One region of the Planococcus antarcticus DSM 14505 genome, then DNA from elsewhere that is predicted to be linked to it. Evidence: a T-box and tRNA genes for the amino acid it is inferred to sense, from the RefSeq annotation. Region 1 holds a T-box; the other holds one or more tRNA genes.
What was found. The T-box of region 1 lies ahead of BBH88_RS07485 (valine--tRNA ligase). A T-box ahead of a tRNA ligase gene usually reads a tRNA of that ligase, here a tRNA-Val.

Region 1 (7,857 bases):
ACATTTTGGAGATTTCGAGCTGATCGAGTGGGATGACTGGAGTGAAGGCGGACTCGGGTTGCTTGTGGATAAACTGGCCGGTGACACCGTTCTGTTCCGTGCACGACGCCCCGAAGTTGCCCGCCATTTGGAAGACCACGGCATTCGCCTAGTGAATCGTGCCGAAGTTAACCGCATTGCTAATGACAAATGGCAAAGCTATCAATTGTTTTTGCTGCTGGACGTTCCGACCCTCCCGACCTACCGGGAAGCAACGGAATTTCCGTGCATTGTCAAAACTACGAACGGCCACGGTGGATCTGAAGTCTGGCTTGTGGATGCCGCTGAAGAAATTCCAGATACCTCTTCCCCACTGATTTTTCAACCAGTCGTTCAGCACCAAGCGGACGTTCGCGCTTATGTGATTGGCACAGAAGTCGTTGGTGCTGTCAAACGCAGCTCTAGCGACTCTTTTAAAGCAAACTATTCTCTAGGCGGGAATATTGAAAAACTCATCCCCACTGCCGCCCAGGAAAAGGATATTATACGGATTGCCCGCGCCTTAACTAGCGACTATATCGGCATCGACTTCTTACTATTAGAAGACGGACGCCACCTTTTCAACGAAATCGAAGATCCTGTCGGTGCCCGGTCGTTTTACGAAACACACCAGGAAAATATCGCAAAATTGTTAGCGGAACATATGCGGAAACTAGAAAAACATGCACCTTTTCGACGAGAAGATCGGCCGAAGTGACAGTAAGCTTTCTATTCTTTCTTCAAGAAGAAATTTGGATACGATAGAAATGTAACGGCACCTCACGATGTAATTTACTTGTGATTATAAGAAGCCATATAAGTCGAACTATATAAGTTGAACGAATGATTCCGGCCAGTTAATGTTCCGCAAATCAGCTGCTGAGAGCTTGCGCCAAACGAACTCGGACTTACTACTCGAGTAGATTTCTTACTTTGTCGCTGTGCTGCTCCCGCGGAATTCTCTATTGGTTTGCTCCGTATCCTAGTGTTTAACCAGCACTACAGAATTTTTTTAGTAGCTGACAAATCCTTAGAAGAAAGAGCGGAAGGCGGCGACTTTCGCGGAATAGCGAGCCAGTCGAGACCCCGCAGGGAGCGCAGCGACTGAGGAGGCTTGGCACAATTTCTTCAGACTTGCTCCTCTTAAACAGTCCAAAAATGCTAATTCTTTACTTCAACTGATCTAATCTGTTTTTCTTCACCTTATCTAACCAAATTTTCTATACAGAAAAAGAGTTGTCCTTAGAAGTCAGGAATTAAGACTTCTTTAGACAACTCTTTTTTTCATCTTACAGATTCTGCAATTCTTCAATACGTTTTTCAACCGTTGCGTGTTTTTCTACGTAATCGGCTTGTTTCGCACGTTCTTCTGCAACAACAGCTTCCGGTGCTTTTGACACAAAACGCTCATTCGACAATTTGCCGCTGACGAGCTTGACTTCTTTTGCCCATTTTTCTAGTTCTTTGTTCAGGCGTGCAAGCTCTGCACCGATATCGATCAAGCCTTCAAGCGGCATGAACAGCTCTGCACCCGAGATAACCGCGGACATCGACTTTTCTGGAGCTTCGACGTTTTGGCCAATCGTCAAGGTTTCCGGGTTACAGAAACGTTCGATATACGCTGCGTTTGCATCTAACACCGCGTGAGTATTGGCGTCTTTTGCTGAAATAGTTAATGGCACTTTCTTGCTCATTGGAGACTGCACTTCTGAACGAATCGTTCGTACAGAACGGATAACGTCCATCAGCAGTTTCATGCTCGAAGACTGGCTTTGGTCCGTCAAAGATTCGTCTACTGTCGGCCACGCCGCAATGGTAATAGATTCGCCTTGATGCGGCAAGTTTTGCCAAATTTCTTCTGTGATAAACGGCATTAATGGATGCAACAGGCGCATCGTGTTGTCGAGTACATACGCAAGAACCGAACGCGTCATTTTCTTCGCGTCTTCATCTTCGCCATATAGTGGGAGTTTCGACATTTCGATATACCAGTCACAGAAATCATCCCAGATAAAGTTATAAAGCGAGCGTCCCACTTCACCAAATTCATAGCGTTCTGCCATTTCCGTTACCTGTTCGATGGTTTCATTCAAACGAGTCAAGATCCATGAATCGGCAACAGATTTCTTGCCAGTTAAATCGATTTGGTCATATGTCATGCCTTCCATATTCATCAATGCGAAACGGGAAGCATTCCAAATTTTGTTAGCAAAGTTCCAAACCGACTCGACTTTGTCGTTTGCGTAGCGAAGATCTTGCCCTGGAGACGATGCCGTTGCTAGGAAGTAGCGCAGTGAATCTGCTCCGTATTCAGAAATGACATCCATTGGATCGACGCCGTTGCCGAGTGATTTGGACATTTTGCGACCTTCTGCATCGCGTACAAGTCCGTGGATCAAGACGTCTTTGAACGGTTTTTCACCCGTGAATTCGAGTGCCTGGAAAATCATTCGTGAAACCCAGAAATTAATGATGTCGTAGCCTGTAACCAACACGTCAGTCGGGTAATAGCGGCTTAAATCATCGTTTTCTTCTGGCCAGCCAAGTGTCGAGAACGGCCATAAGGCAGATGAGAACCACGTATCTAATACGTCTTCGTCTTGCGTCCAGTTTTCAGCGTCAGCTGGTGCTTCGTGACCTACATAGATTTCATTTGTTTCGTTGTGGTACCAAGCTGGAATTTGATGCCCCCACCAAAGCTGGCGAGAAATACACCAGTCGCGGATGTTTTCCATCCAGTGCAAATAAGTTTTCTCGAAGCGATCCGGTACAAAATTAACACCCGCGTCGTTTTTTTGTGCTTCTACAGATGCTGCAGCAAGTGGCTTCATATCAACAAACCATTGTGTGGATAGATAAGGCTCAACCACTGCCCCGCTCCGCTCTGAGTGGCCTACTGAATGTAAATGCTCTTCGATTTTAAACAAAACATCCATGTCCTGCAGGTCTTTGACGATTTGCTTGCGGCATTCAAAACGATCAAGTCCTTCGTATTTGCCAGCGTTTTCGTTCATCGAACCGTTTTCATGCATAATCAGTACGCGTTCTAAGTTATGGCGATTGCCAATTTCAAAGTCATTCGGGTCGTGGGCAGGCGTAATTTTCACCGCGCCGCTTCCAAACTCCATGTCTACGTAATCGTCTGCCACAATTTCCATTTCACGGCCAATAATTGGCAAAATAACTTTTTTACCGATCAAATGCTGGTAACGCTCGTCTTTCGGGTGAACCGCTACTGCTGTATCGCCAAGCATTGTTTCGGGACGCGTTGTCGCGATTTCGATGTGGCCACTACCATCCGCAAGCGGGTAACGCATATGGTAAAACGCACCTTGTACGTCTTTGTAAATAACTTCAATATCAGAAATAGCTGTTTGGGTATTCGGATCCCAGTTGATAATGTATTTGCCGCGGTAAATCAGCTTTTTCTCATACAGTTTCACAAACACTTCACGCACCGCTTTTGACAAACCGTCATCCAATGTAAAACGCTCACGGGAATAATCTAGCCCAAGGCCCAGCTTCCCCCATTGCTCACGGATATGACCCGCGTATTGGTCTTTCCACTTCCATGATTCTTCAAGAAATGCCTCACGTCCCAAATCATATCGTGAACGCCCTTCTTCTTTCAGTTTACCTTCTACTTTCGCTTGCGTCGCGATGCCGGCGTGGTCCATTCCAGGAAGCCATAGCGCGTCAAAGCCTTGCATGCGTTTCATGCGTGTTAAAATGTCTTGCAATGTTGTGTCCCATGCATGCCCCAAATGAAGCTTGCCGGTAACGTTTGGCGGGGGAATCACAATAGTATAAGGTGTTTTACCGCTTTCTGGTTTGGCTTCAAAGAATTTGTTGTCGACCCACCAATCGTAACGCCCTTTTTCAATCGATTGCGGATCGTACTTAGTCGACATTTGTTCAGTCATTGGAATTCCTCCTTTAATTTCTGGCAGAACGCAAAAAACTCCCATCGTCTGTAAAGGACGAAGGAGTTTTTCGCGGTACCACCTTTATACACAGGTCCACTTGCACACCTGGCTCTCAAGTTTCATAACGGATGTTCAGTCCGGTTCCCGCTACTCGTTTCACGGCAACTGCTCCGAGGTGACATTCAATTATACGCTCATGAAAACCTCTCACCACTTGGTCTTCTCTCTGAAATGTACGCACAATCTACTATCCTCTTCAACGCATGAATATCTAATTACTCCCATTGTACTCAATATTCGGTTTTAGCGTCAAGTTTTTTTACAACGAACGCTACAATCGGCGATGCTACCAGCAGAATGAAAAAAAGCCGGAACAGCTGGAAGCCGGTAATAAGTGCCACGTCGCCTCCAACTGCCAGCGCTGTGATCGCCATTTCCGCAATGCCACCGGGCGCTGCGCTCAAGAAGAAGTCGAGGAATATGTATTCAGGCAGCCATTTTGCGAGTATAAACGCAATCAGCACGGTAAAGCTGATCAGCAGCACATTGTTCAGAACAATCGCAGCACCGAGTCGGAACGTCAGCTTATCGCCAATCCCTTCCATCTGCAAGCCGAGGTTCGCGCCGATAAAGACTTGCGCGATGGCAATGAGCCAGTATGGCATATCAATCAGGACATCGCCTGACACAGTTTGGAGAACGGCCATCGCCAAAATTGGCGCTAGCAGTTCAGCGGCCGGAAAGCCTATTCGTTTCATTCCGGCGTAAAGCGCCAATCCGATAATAAACGCCAGCAGGAATAGCATTGGTGAAAATGAAAAAATCCGTTGTTCCAGCTCTCCTACACCTCTGCCGTTCAGGAAAATCGTCAAGAACGGCACAATCGTCACGACCATGAAAATTCGAATGGTCTGCATCATCGTAACCACAGTGATGTTCGCAGAAGGAATCTCTTCGGCAATGACCACCATCTGCGCCAAGCCACCGGGAATTGAACCGATCAGGCTGGTCGCTAGGCTTTCATTGACCATGCGCTTAAACAGCAGCCCAAGTCCAATCGATAGCGCTACGACTGAAACTGTCATGAACGCCATATACGGCAAATCTACCACCATTAATAAAACCGCAGCTCGGGTAAATGATGAGCCTATCTGCACACCCAGCATCACCAGTCCTGCTGTCCGCAGAATTTTTGGCCAGTAAAGAGGCAGTTTTGTGAATTGATTGACCAACAGCAAGGCGAACATCGGCCCGAGCAGCCACGGCAGGAACATGCCAATTGCTTCAAAAACCGCTCCCGCTGCAGTCGCAATAATCGCAGTTACTATAAATGGCCTCACCAGTCATCCCCCCTTTTTCCAAGTGTTGTTATTTCTTTCTATGTTACACGAAATAACGAAGTGTGTTGGCAGTAGGATAGATTCTATAATCAGCCAAAGTCTCAAAAAACAAAAAAACTGAGGCACCTGGAAAATCCAGACGCCTCAGCGGTTATACTTCTTATTAACGTGCCAATTTAGCAAACACAGTATGGAATGCTTGCACGGTTTTTGCAATATGCTCTTCCGTATGGGCAGTCGATAGGAACATGCCTTCAAATTGGGACGGCGGCAAGTAGATGCCTTCTTCCGCCATCAAGCGGTAGTAATCCGCGAACAAATCTGTATCCGAAGTTTTCGCTGTTTCGAAATCGACGACGTCTTGGTTTGTAAAAAAGAAACCAATCATCGATCCTGCGCGGTTAACGGTATGCGGGATATTGTATTTCGTCGCGGCTTCACGGAATCCTTTTTCAAGCTGATCGCCGCGTTCAACGAACACATCATAGCTTTCTTCTGTCAAACGAGACAAAGTTTCAAAGCCTGCACGCATGGCAAGTGGATTTCCAGACAACGTACCTGCCTGGTAAATAGAACCGCTTGGCGCTACTTGCTGCATGATTTCACGCTTACCGCCGAATGCGCCAACTGGTAATCCCCCACCGATCACTTTGCCGAGGCAAGTCATGTCCGGTGTGACACCAAAATAGCCTTGCGCACAATTAAAGCCGACACGGAAACCGGTCATGACTTCATCAAAAATAAGAACTGTGCCGTTTTCATGCGTCAAATTGCGAAGCTCCATCAGGAAGCCTTCATTTGGTGGCACAACACCCATATTACCAGCAACAGGCTCTACAATGACTGCAGCCAACTCGTTTCCAAATTCTTGGAAAGCTAAACGAAGGCTTTCGAGGTCATTGAATGGGACAGTGATGGTGTTTTTAGCAACCGACTCTGGCACACCCGGTGAATCTGGTAATCCTAAAGTCGCGACGCCTGAACCCGCTTTGATCAGCAGACTGTCGCCATGACCGTGGTAACAGCCTGCGAATTTCAGGATCTTGTCGCGTCCCGTATAGCCACGCGCTACGCGCAATGCACTCATCGTTGCTTCTGTTCCGGATGAAACCATACGAACCATTTCAATTGATGGAACACGTTCCATGACCAATTTGGCCATCATGTTCTCAAGTTCAGTCGGTGCGCCGAATGAAGTTCCAAGCGCTGCTGTTTCCTGAATGGCTTTAACCACTTCCGGATGGGCATGGCCCAAAATCAGTGGTCCCCACGACAAGACATAATCAATATATGTATTGCCGTCAATGTCTGTGATCGTCGCTCCGCTGCCAGATTGCATGAAAATCGGCTCCATATTGACCGATTTAAAAGCGCGGACTGGGCTGTTGACACCGCCCGGCATTAATGTTTTTGCTTCAGTAAATGCTGTTAATGATTTTTCGTAGGTCATTTTTCCCCCTCCAACCAGCGTGCTGCATCTTTTGCGTGATAAGTCATGACGATATCCGCTCCAGCGCGCTTCATGCTCAATAAAGTTTCCAAAACGATTTTCTCTTCGTCGATCCAGCCGTTCGCTGCGGCTGCTTTGACCATGGCATATTCGCCTGACACATTATAAGCAACAATTGGAATATCAAAGTTATCGCGAACTTCACGAATAATATCCAAATAAGACAATGCCGGTTTAACAATCATGAAATCGGCGCCTTCTTGAACATCAGAAGTTGCTTCGCGCAACGCTTCCATACGGTTTGCTGGATCCATTTGATAAGTTTTACGGTCACCAAATTGCGGTGTGCTGTGTGCTGCTTCGCGGAAAGGCCCATAATAAGCGGATGAATACTTGACGCCATAAGACATGATCGGCGTATTTTCAAATCCAGCCTGGTCCAGTCCGTAGCGGATCGCAGCAACGAAACCATCCATCATATTTGATGGCGCGATAATGTCAGCGCCAGCTTTTGCCTGTGAAACAGCAGTGCGTGCCAATAGATCAAGTGATTCGTCGTTCAGGATGACGCCGTCCTCAATCACGCCGCAATGGCCATGATCGGTATATTGACATAGGCACGTATCAGCAATAACCACTAATTCAGGATGGCGTTTTTTTGCAAAACGAATCGCTTCCTGGGTAATGCCGTGGTCGTGATAGGCTTGCGTGCCAACTGCATCTTTTTCGTTTGGTACACCGAAAAGAATGACGGAAGGAATTCCAAGATCAACGACTTCATCTAGTTCTTCGCCCAATTTATCCATTGAAAAATGAAAAACGCCTGGCATTGAAGAAATTTCTGTTTTAATATTCTCGCCTTCGACAACAAAAATCGGATAAATAAAATCCTCTTTATGTAAGCTCGTTTCACGGACCATTGAACGGATATTGGCTGAACCGCGTAAACGTCGATGACGATTAAAATTTAATCTTTTCATTTCAACAAACTTCCTTTCGCTATTTCATTGATAACTTCTATATAAGTATATTTTTCAGGAGTAAAATCTACCGTTCCACCGCTTGCTAAAATGGCCTGTTTTGTAACGTGACCAATCGCAGCGGTGCGGATATTCGACCAGTC
Region 2 (7,857 bases), 1.1 Mb from region 1:
CTTAGCTGCTTCGCCGATGATGAAAAAAAGGTTTGGTGTAAAAACCGGTACACGGCTTTTTGAAATTCCAAACCATAAGGATATTGTGTTAATTGAACCGAAAATGAAGCTTTATTTACAGAAGTCCATGGCTATCACTGAGTTGTTAGGAGCCTATGTGCCGAAAGAATCGCTCCATATTTATAGTGTGGATGAAAGTTTTATCGAACTTACAGGAACTGAAAAGCTATGGGGGCCACCAACATTCACTATGCGCCGTATTCAGCAAGAGATATTGGATTGTTTTAAATTGCCTTCTTCAGTTGGTGGAGGACCGAACATGCTACTGGCGAAACTAGCATTAGATTTGGAAGCGAAAAGAACGGGATTTGCCTATTGGTCTTATGCCGATGTGGCAATGAAATTGTGGCTTGTGAGGCCTTTAAGCAGAGTGTGGGGTATCGGCTCCCGGACAGAAAAGACTTTGAATAACATGGGGATTTATTCTGTCGGCGATTTGGCCTGTGCAGATGTTTCCATCCTTGAAAATCAGTTTGGCATTTTAGGCAACCAACTGCACCAGCATGCTAATGGCATCGATTTGTCGGATATGGGTTCTCCCTTGATTGAGGGGCAGGTCAGTTACGGGAAGGGGCAGATTCTATACCGGGATTATATACAAGAAAAAGACATCATGACCATCATCCTGGAAATGTGCGAAGATGTTGCGATGCGGACGCGCCAAGCCCGGCGTGCAGGGCGGACCATCCACTTGAGCATCATCTACAGCAAGACGGCTTTTGGCGGTGGATTTTCCCGCTCGCGGTCCATTGATGAAGCCACAAACGACACGTTAAAGATGTACCAGGTCTGTCTGGAAATTTTTCGTGAGCATTTCCAGCATAAACCGGTGCGGCAAATTTCACTGGCCATCAGCAACCTGGAAGAGGAATCATCGATGCAGTTAAGCCTTTTTGATGAAAGGAAGTTCGAAAACAGAAGCCTAGGAGAAGCGATGGACACGATCCGAAAAAGGTACGGTTATTCGGCAATCTACCGGGGCGTATCAGGTACACGGGCAGGCACCGCCATTGCACGAACGAAATTGATTGGCGGACACAATAAAGAATAAGGGAGTGGTCCGATGAAACGCAATAAATACTTCAAAACAGTAGGTGACATCAAAGACCGCGGACGAATTAAGTGGACAGCATTAATGCTGCCAGAGCACGTCGAGATGATTCGGGAATGGTACGCGAAAGATGAACAAGTGCCGAAGCCAGATTTAACTGAAGACGATTTGCAGTTGCTCCAGGAGGAGATGGACATTGCGCTGAAGCGCCAATGCGAAGTTGTTATTCAAAGTTGGAAGGAAGGCATAATCCATGAGCGCAGGGGAACGATTGAGGGCATCGATGTAAGAAGTCGGATGTTGATTTGCGTGGAGTCAGAAAAAAAGTATAGGTTACGAATTGATGAAGTTGTTGCGATTGTCATGGTTGATTGAAAAACTGGCAGCGCCTCCGAAAAAAATGCGCAATCGTTGAAGGGCGCGCGGTTACTCTCATAAATCGAAGGAAATTTTTGTGGTACATCATCATGAATTGTAAGAATGCATTTGGAATGAGTTTTTAGAAAACGGAAGGGAGTTTAAACCTAGGCCCCCATTTCTAAGCAATTTGCTACTGTAAAAGCAGACCACGCAAAACAGGTTATTGAATAAAAATGTTTTTTACCAGTTTGAAAATCGATCATATCTTAGCATCTTGACGAAAAAAGCACAACAAAAAAGAGGCCCAAAGCATAATAGCTTCAAGACCTCTAATTCTTTAAAACATTGATATACCAATGGTTTAATGAGTTTCTTTAGATATGATTCCTACTGGGCTCGAACCAGCGACCTCTACCCTGTCAAGGTAGCGCTCTCCCAGCTGAGCTAAGGAATCTCAATTTCCAGGACAAATATAAGTATAGCTTGTCCACAGAAAAAGTCAATAGTTATCGAGGAAGAAAAAATTGCCCGTATTTGGGGTCATTCGACTAGTAGCGTGTTGGCAATCCACACTGCTTCGTGGAGCTAACCATCCTACTGCCCCACACCTCTAAAGCCAGCATCCTTTGCTTTCTGTTCCGAACAAAACCATTCTTCGGGATTGGTTTGTTCGTAAGAAGAATCGCTTGGCAGGTGATAGATTTTATTGCCGCTGCGATTGATATTGCCTTTAATGTCACAGTCGCCGTTCGCTTGCTCTTCGTTGGAAGAGCTGGCATTTCCGGCAGATTTTTGTCTGTACGCTTCCGAATCAAAGCCCCGTTCAGTCGAATAATTTTCGTATTGCCAGACGCCTGTTTCATTTTCTTTGGCAACTTGTTCCGCTTGCTCGAAGTCGCTGAGGTAGCGAGTGTTTGGAGGGAAGACATAAGCCACTCTCGCCAGGCCAGACTCCAGCATCTGCACCTGGATGCTTTCGCCATCAACATAAATATAAGCCAGCAGCCGGTCATAATCATCGAAACGATCTCCGACATCAAATTCGATCGACACATCACCCGATTCAATCAGCCGTTTGTTCGCTTCAGTAGCTTTCTTGCCAAGGGGCTGTTCGCCGAGTCGCGGGTGATTGGTTTCCGGCGTATCCACCAACAGATACCGCACGGTCACTTCTTCGCCTTCGTAGATGATTTTAATGGTGTCGCCGTCAATGACCTGTGTCACTTCTACTGGAATCTGATCGGTCGTGCCGGATGTGTCAGTCGAATCCGATATACCGCAGCCTGATAGGAAGAATAGGCACAGCAGTATAAGTTTTAGTTTCATAGGGATCCCCGCTTTCATCTCTTTCATATTATATGAACAAACTAACTTCCTTGCAATCAGGCGATTGTTTGCGGAACTCTGTCGGGGGTATCTCTAAAATTTTGCATAACAAAACGTCTTGTTCAATCCGAAAAATTGAACAAGACGCTAAAGTCCGATTAGATCAACTAACACTCAGTAGGGAATAACCCCACTAGGTGGAGTTTCTCTTTATGTACCCAAGCAACAAAAACGGGCAAGCTTCAGCAATTAAAGGGCTAACTCCATTGTTGATGCAGCTTCATCGTAATACAAGAAAGATTCCTCAGTAGTGCTTTCCAGCTTTTCTTTATTGACGCCGACTTCTAATTGGCCTGTGAAGATAGGCTCCCACCAATTTTTTTGTTCATTCATGTGATTTCCTCCTCGAGGGTGTAATGGTATTGTTTGACTATTCTATACCCTTACAGGTTACACTAATAAACAAACGGCGAAAAAAGCCAAAAGGTTTTACAAAGGGAGAGATTTTTAGTGATTTCAATCGGCATCATTGGAGCAGGAATTGTTGGAGAACGAATCATTAAACAAATTCAGCAGGAAAGCCATGTGGAAATAAAGATGGTCTATGATCAACAGACAGAACGTCTTAGTGAAATCAGCGAAACTTACGGAATTCCAATGGCGAAATCAGTAGAGGAAGTGCTGCATGCAGATGTCAACTGGGTTTACATTGCGACGCCACCGGCCTTTCATGCAGAAATCGCTGAACTTGCGGCCAGTGCAGGGATCAATATCCTGTGTGAAAAACCATTGGCACATAATGTAGAAGCCGGCGAAATGATGGCAGTAGCCGTGCAAGATAATCGTGTCCAAACGGCCATGCATTTCCCGTTAATGTATAAGCCGGCAGTTCGTGAAATGGCGAAACGCATCAAAGGGGGACAGATCGGAAAAGTGATCCGTATCGAACTGCAAACCTTCTTTCCGGATTGGCCAAGATTGTGGCAGCAAAATCCATGGATCGGTTCAAGAAGCCAAGGAGGCTTTGTCCGTGAAGTTTTCCCCCATTATTTCCAATTGATGAACCGGCTCTTTGGTGAGCTATCGTTTACGTCCCATCACATCACTTACCCAGAGCAGGCTGAAGAATGTGAAACTGGACTGATTGCCCACGGGCTTACCGCTGAACAGATTCCATTCTTGTTGACGGGTATCAGTAGCATCGGCCAGAAAGAATGCTTACAGTTCAAGGTTTACGGGGAGCAAGGGGTTATGACGCTGGAAAATTGGTCGAATCTCTACGAATCAAGAAAAGGCGAAGATCGTCAATTGATCACTGAATTTGAACAGGTCCCATCGCTTTTTGAGGAAATGGAAAACCAGTCAACTCTTTTGGTCAATTTTGAAGAAGGCCTGGTAGTCCAACGCTATATCGATCATTTATTAGCTGAGTAAGCTTTAGTTCTGAATCTTTACCAGATTTGATCAAAGAAATGCCTTTACATACCGCTGCGTAAAAACCATTGCCGCTGCGTTGCGGAATGTCGACAATCTAAATCATTAACTTAGCTTATACAAGCCCTTAATTGGTATAATGTAGAAAATCAAAGGAGGTTGAAAAGTGAATTTTACAGCAAACGACGTAGAACAAATGATAGAAGAACAGCGTACTTATTTTTATACAGGTGACACAAAATCAGCAGATTTTCGGATTGAACAATTGCACCGGTTGAAAAGTGTTATCCAATCCCATGAAGCGGAAGTAATCGATGCTTTGAAGAAAGATTTAGGCAAAAGCGAATTTGAAGCTTATGCGACAGAAGTCGGTTTTGTGCTCGACAGCATCAGCAGCATGGCAAAAAAATTGGAAGACTGGATGAAGCCTGAACAAGTCAAGACACCCATCCATCTTCAACCCGCTAAAAGCTTTGTCATTCGTGAACCGTATGGCTCTGTATTAATCATCGGGCCTTTCAACTACCCGTTCCAGCTGGTGATGGAGCCATTAATCGGAGCCGTTATTGGCGGGAATTGTGCGGTAGTCAAGCCTTCTGAAGCAACGCCTCATGTGGCAAAAGTCATCCGCACTATCATTGAAGAAGCATTTCCTGCCTATTATATTCGAGTGGTCGAAGGAGAGCGTGAAGAAGTGACAGCCTTGATCCACGCTTCATTTGATTATATTTTCTTTACGGGCAGTGTCAATGTCGGGAAAGTTATCATGAAAGCAGCGTCGGAGCGCTTGACGCCTATTACGTTGGAGCTTGGGGGCAAAAGCCCGGCAATTGTGGACCAGACAGCGAATCTTGATCTTGCTGCAAAACGAATTGCTTGGGGAAAATTGATGAATACAGGTCAAACTTGTGTTGCGCCTGACTATATTTGCGTACATGAGTCCGTCAAAGAAGAATTCCTAAAAAAATTAACAAAAACAATACAAAATTTTTACGGCAAAGATGCACAAAAAAGTCCGGATTACGGGCGTATTGTCAATCTTCAACATTTTGACCGCTTAGCGGAAATTGTACAAAAAGAAGCCAATCAGGTTATTTACGGTGGCAATATGGACCGTAATGATCTGTACATTGAACCTGTGATTTTGGATAATATCGGGTGGGATAACCCGTCGATGGAAGATGAAATTTTCGGACCGATTTTGCCGGTTATCAGCTATACGGACCTGCCACTGCTGCTACGCCAAATCCGTAAGTTGCCAAAGCCTTTATCGGCTTACTTGTTCTCAGAAAATGATCGTGCAACTCGGTTCTTCCTAGACCAATTGCCGTTCGGTGGCGGCTGCATCAACGACACAGTTTCCCACGTTGGCAGCACTTATCTGCCGTTTGGCGGGATCGGCACATCCGGAATCAATTCCTATCATGGCAAATCCAGCTTTGAAACCTTTACACACGCCAAATCGATTTTGAAGAAATCAACTAAATTATCGACAAATCTGGTCTTTCCGCCTTATAAAAATAAAGCGAAATGGATTAAGACTGTATTGAGATAAGCGGCCTGCGGGTCGCTTTTTTTCTGTTTTCAGGCGCCTGCGCTTGTCGGTGTCCAGACTCCGGCGCCCAGATTCTCGGGTCATAAGCCAACCCAGCTGCGTGGCAAAGAACGCCACACTGCTGGTCTGACTTGTGGCTGTCGAATCTACACGGGCGCCTGCGCTCTTCTAAATTCTGCTATTATAAACATTAAGAGGTGATGGCAATGGCAGAACGCATTTTAATTGTCGAAGATGAAAAAAGCATTGCGCGTGTGTTGGAATTGGAATTAAAATTTGAAGGATATGAAACAGGTGTGGCCCATACAGGGGCGGAAGGGTTAATTCAATTTCGAGAGCAGGACTGGGATTTGATTCTGCTCGATTTGATGCTGCCAGAAATTCATGGTCTGGATGTATTGAAACGCATCCGTTCTTCTGATGCGGTGATTCCAGTTGTTTTGCTGACCGCCAAAAACGAAGTGAAAGACAAAGTGGCCGGCCTGGATCTGGGTGCCAACGATTATGTCACCAAACCATTTGAGATTGAAGAGTTGCTGGCGCGGATCCGTGCCTGCCTGCGCTTGTCGAACGGCAACAGAAATTCAGCACTGCACCGTTTCCATGAGCTGGAGATGAACGAAAGTACGCGTGATGTCAAACGCAATGGACGCTTGATTGAATTGACACCACGTGAATTCGCTCTCTTACTGTACCTGATCAAAAATCCGCAGCAAGTACTGAGCCATGAACAAGTGCTGAATGCTGTATGGGGCTATGATTATTACGGAGATACCAATGTTATAGATGTCTATATCCGTTATTTGCGGAGGAAAGTAGATACCGGTGAAAGTTCAACCTATATCCAGACTGTCCGTGGAGTCGGATATGTATTGAAGGAGCACGACAATGAAGCTGAAAAATAAAATTTACATTTCGTCCGCATTGCTGATGCTGGTCATTTTGCTAGTATTGGCCATTGTTATTTATTTTTCCTTCAGCCAATTGACGTATTCAACAGAAGTGGATCAGCTGCAGGCAGAAACAAACGCACTGGTGGCTGAACTCAATGAAACTGAAGCTGCAGATCCCGGAATTGTGCTGCGGGCATATTTACCGGTTAACGGACTTGTCAAGGTAACTCTACCAGAAGGTAATCAGCCGTCACCCATCCAATCCCCGTCAGTGACTGTTGAGCTTCCCGCTGAACTAGATGGCCAGTCCGGAACTGTGGAAGTTGAAGGAGAGCGCTTTGCCTATGGTAAAGCGCCCATCATCTGGACAGACGGCCAAGTAGCTGAATTGACAGTTGCTCAGTCTCTAAGGGAAACGACAAATAATTTGAATACATTGCGCTTGGTCCTGGTAGTGGGGACCTTATTGGCCATGATTCCTGTCATTATTTCCAGCATCGTGCTGGGCAAAATCGTTACATTGCCGATTACGAACCTGACAAAGACTATGATGCGCATCCAGCGCAACGGCCAATTTGAAAAGCTTCCGGTAGAAGGAAAATCACAAGATGAGCTGGCGCAAATGGGCAATACGTTCAATGAAATGATGGGCTTGCTGGAAGAAAATTATTCCAAGCAGGAGGAGTTTGTTTCCAACGCTTCCCATGAGCTGAAGACGCCGCTGACAGTAATCGGCAGCTATGCAAAACTTCTGCAGCGACAAGGCATGCAGGATAAAAAGATCGCAGAGGAAAGCGTGTCCGCCATCCGTGCAGAAACCGATCGAATGAAGGCATTGATTGAACAATTGCTGCACATTGCCCGCCGAAGTGAATCCCAGATGGAGTGGGAAAAAGTGGATGTACTCGAGTTGTTGGAACAAACGGTCACAGCGCTGAACGCATCCTATGACCGTGAATTCAAGCTGATCACAACCGAACAGTCGCTACCAGTCGTTACGGACATTGCGAAGTTCAAGCAACTATTGTACATTCTGCTAGACAATGCACGGAAATACAGCTCCGACAAGGTCGAAGTGGTGGCCAGAAAGAATGGAGATACGGTCATTCAAATCCGCGATACGGGGATTGGCATTCCAAAAGAAGCCGTACCTTTGGTCTTTGAACGTTTTTACCGAG

Region 2: it has a tRNA-Val gene. The T-box ahead of BBH88_RS07485 (valine--tRNA ligase) is inferred to sense a tRNA for this amino acid. The anticodon was not compared.

What each region holds. Positions count from the first base shown of each region.
Region 1 is NZ_CP016534.2:1,492,221-1,500,077, reverse strand. It holds gene BBH88_RS07490 (ATP-grasp domain-containing protein) at 1-736, shown strand, start outside; gene BBH88_RS07485 (valine--tRNA ligase) at 1,308-3,941, opposite strand; T-box leader at 3,992-4,213, opposite strand; gene BBH88_RS07480 (AbrB family transcriptional regulator) at 4,235-5,284, opposite strand; gene hemL (glutamate-1-semialdehyde 2,1-aminomutase) at 5,448-6,734, opposite strand; gene hemB (porphobilinogen synthase) at 6,731-7,714, opposite strand; gene BBH88_RS07465 (uroporphyrinogen-III synthase) at 7,711-7,857, opposite strand, start outside.
Region 2 is NZ_CP016534.2:2,555,586-2,563,442, reverse strand. It holds gene BBH88_RS12825 (Y-family DNA polymerase) at 1-1,111, shown strand, start outside; gene BBH88_RS12820 (YolD-like family protein) at 1,124-1,486, shown strand; tRNA gene BBH88_RS12815 (tRNA-Val) at 1,853-1,925, opposite strand; gene BBH88_RS12810 (thermonuclease family protein) at 2,066-2,797, opposite strand; gene BBH88_RS19420 (hypothetical protein) at 3,047-3,190, opposite strand; gene BBH88_RS12805 (Gfo/Idh/MocA family protein) at 3,308-4,231, shown strand; gene BBH88_RS12800 (aldehyde dehydrogenase) at 4,398-5,786, shown strand; gene BBH88_RS12795 (response regulator transcription factor) at 5,993-6,691, shown strand; gene BBH88_RS12790 (HAMP domain-containing sensor histidine kinase) at 6,675-7,857, shown strand, end outside.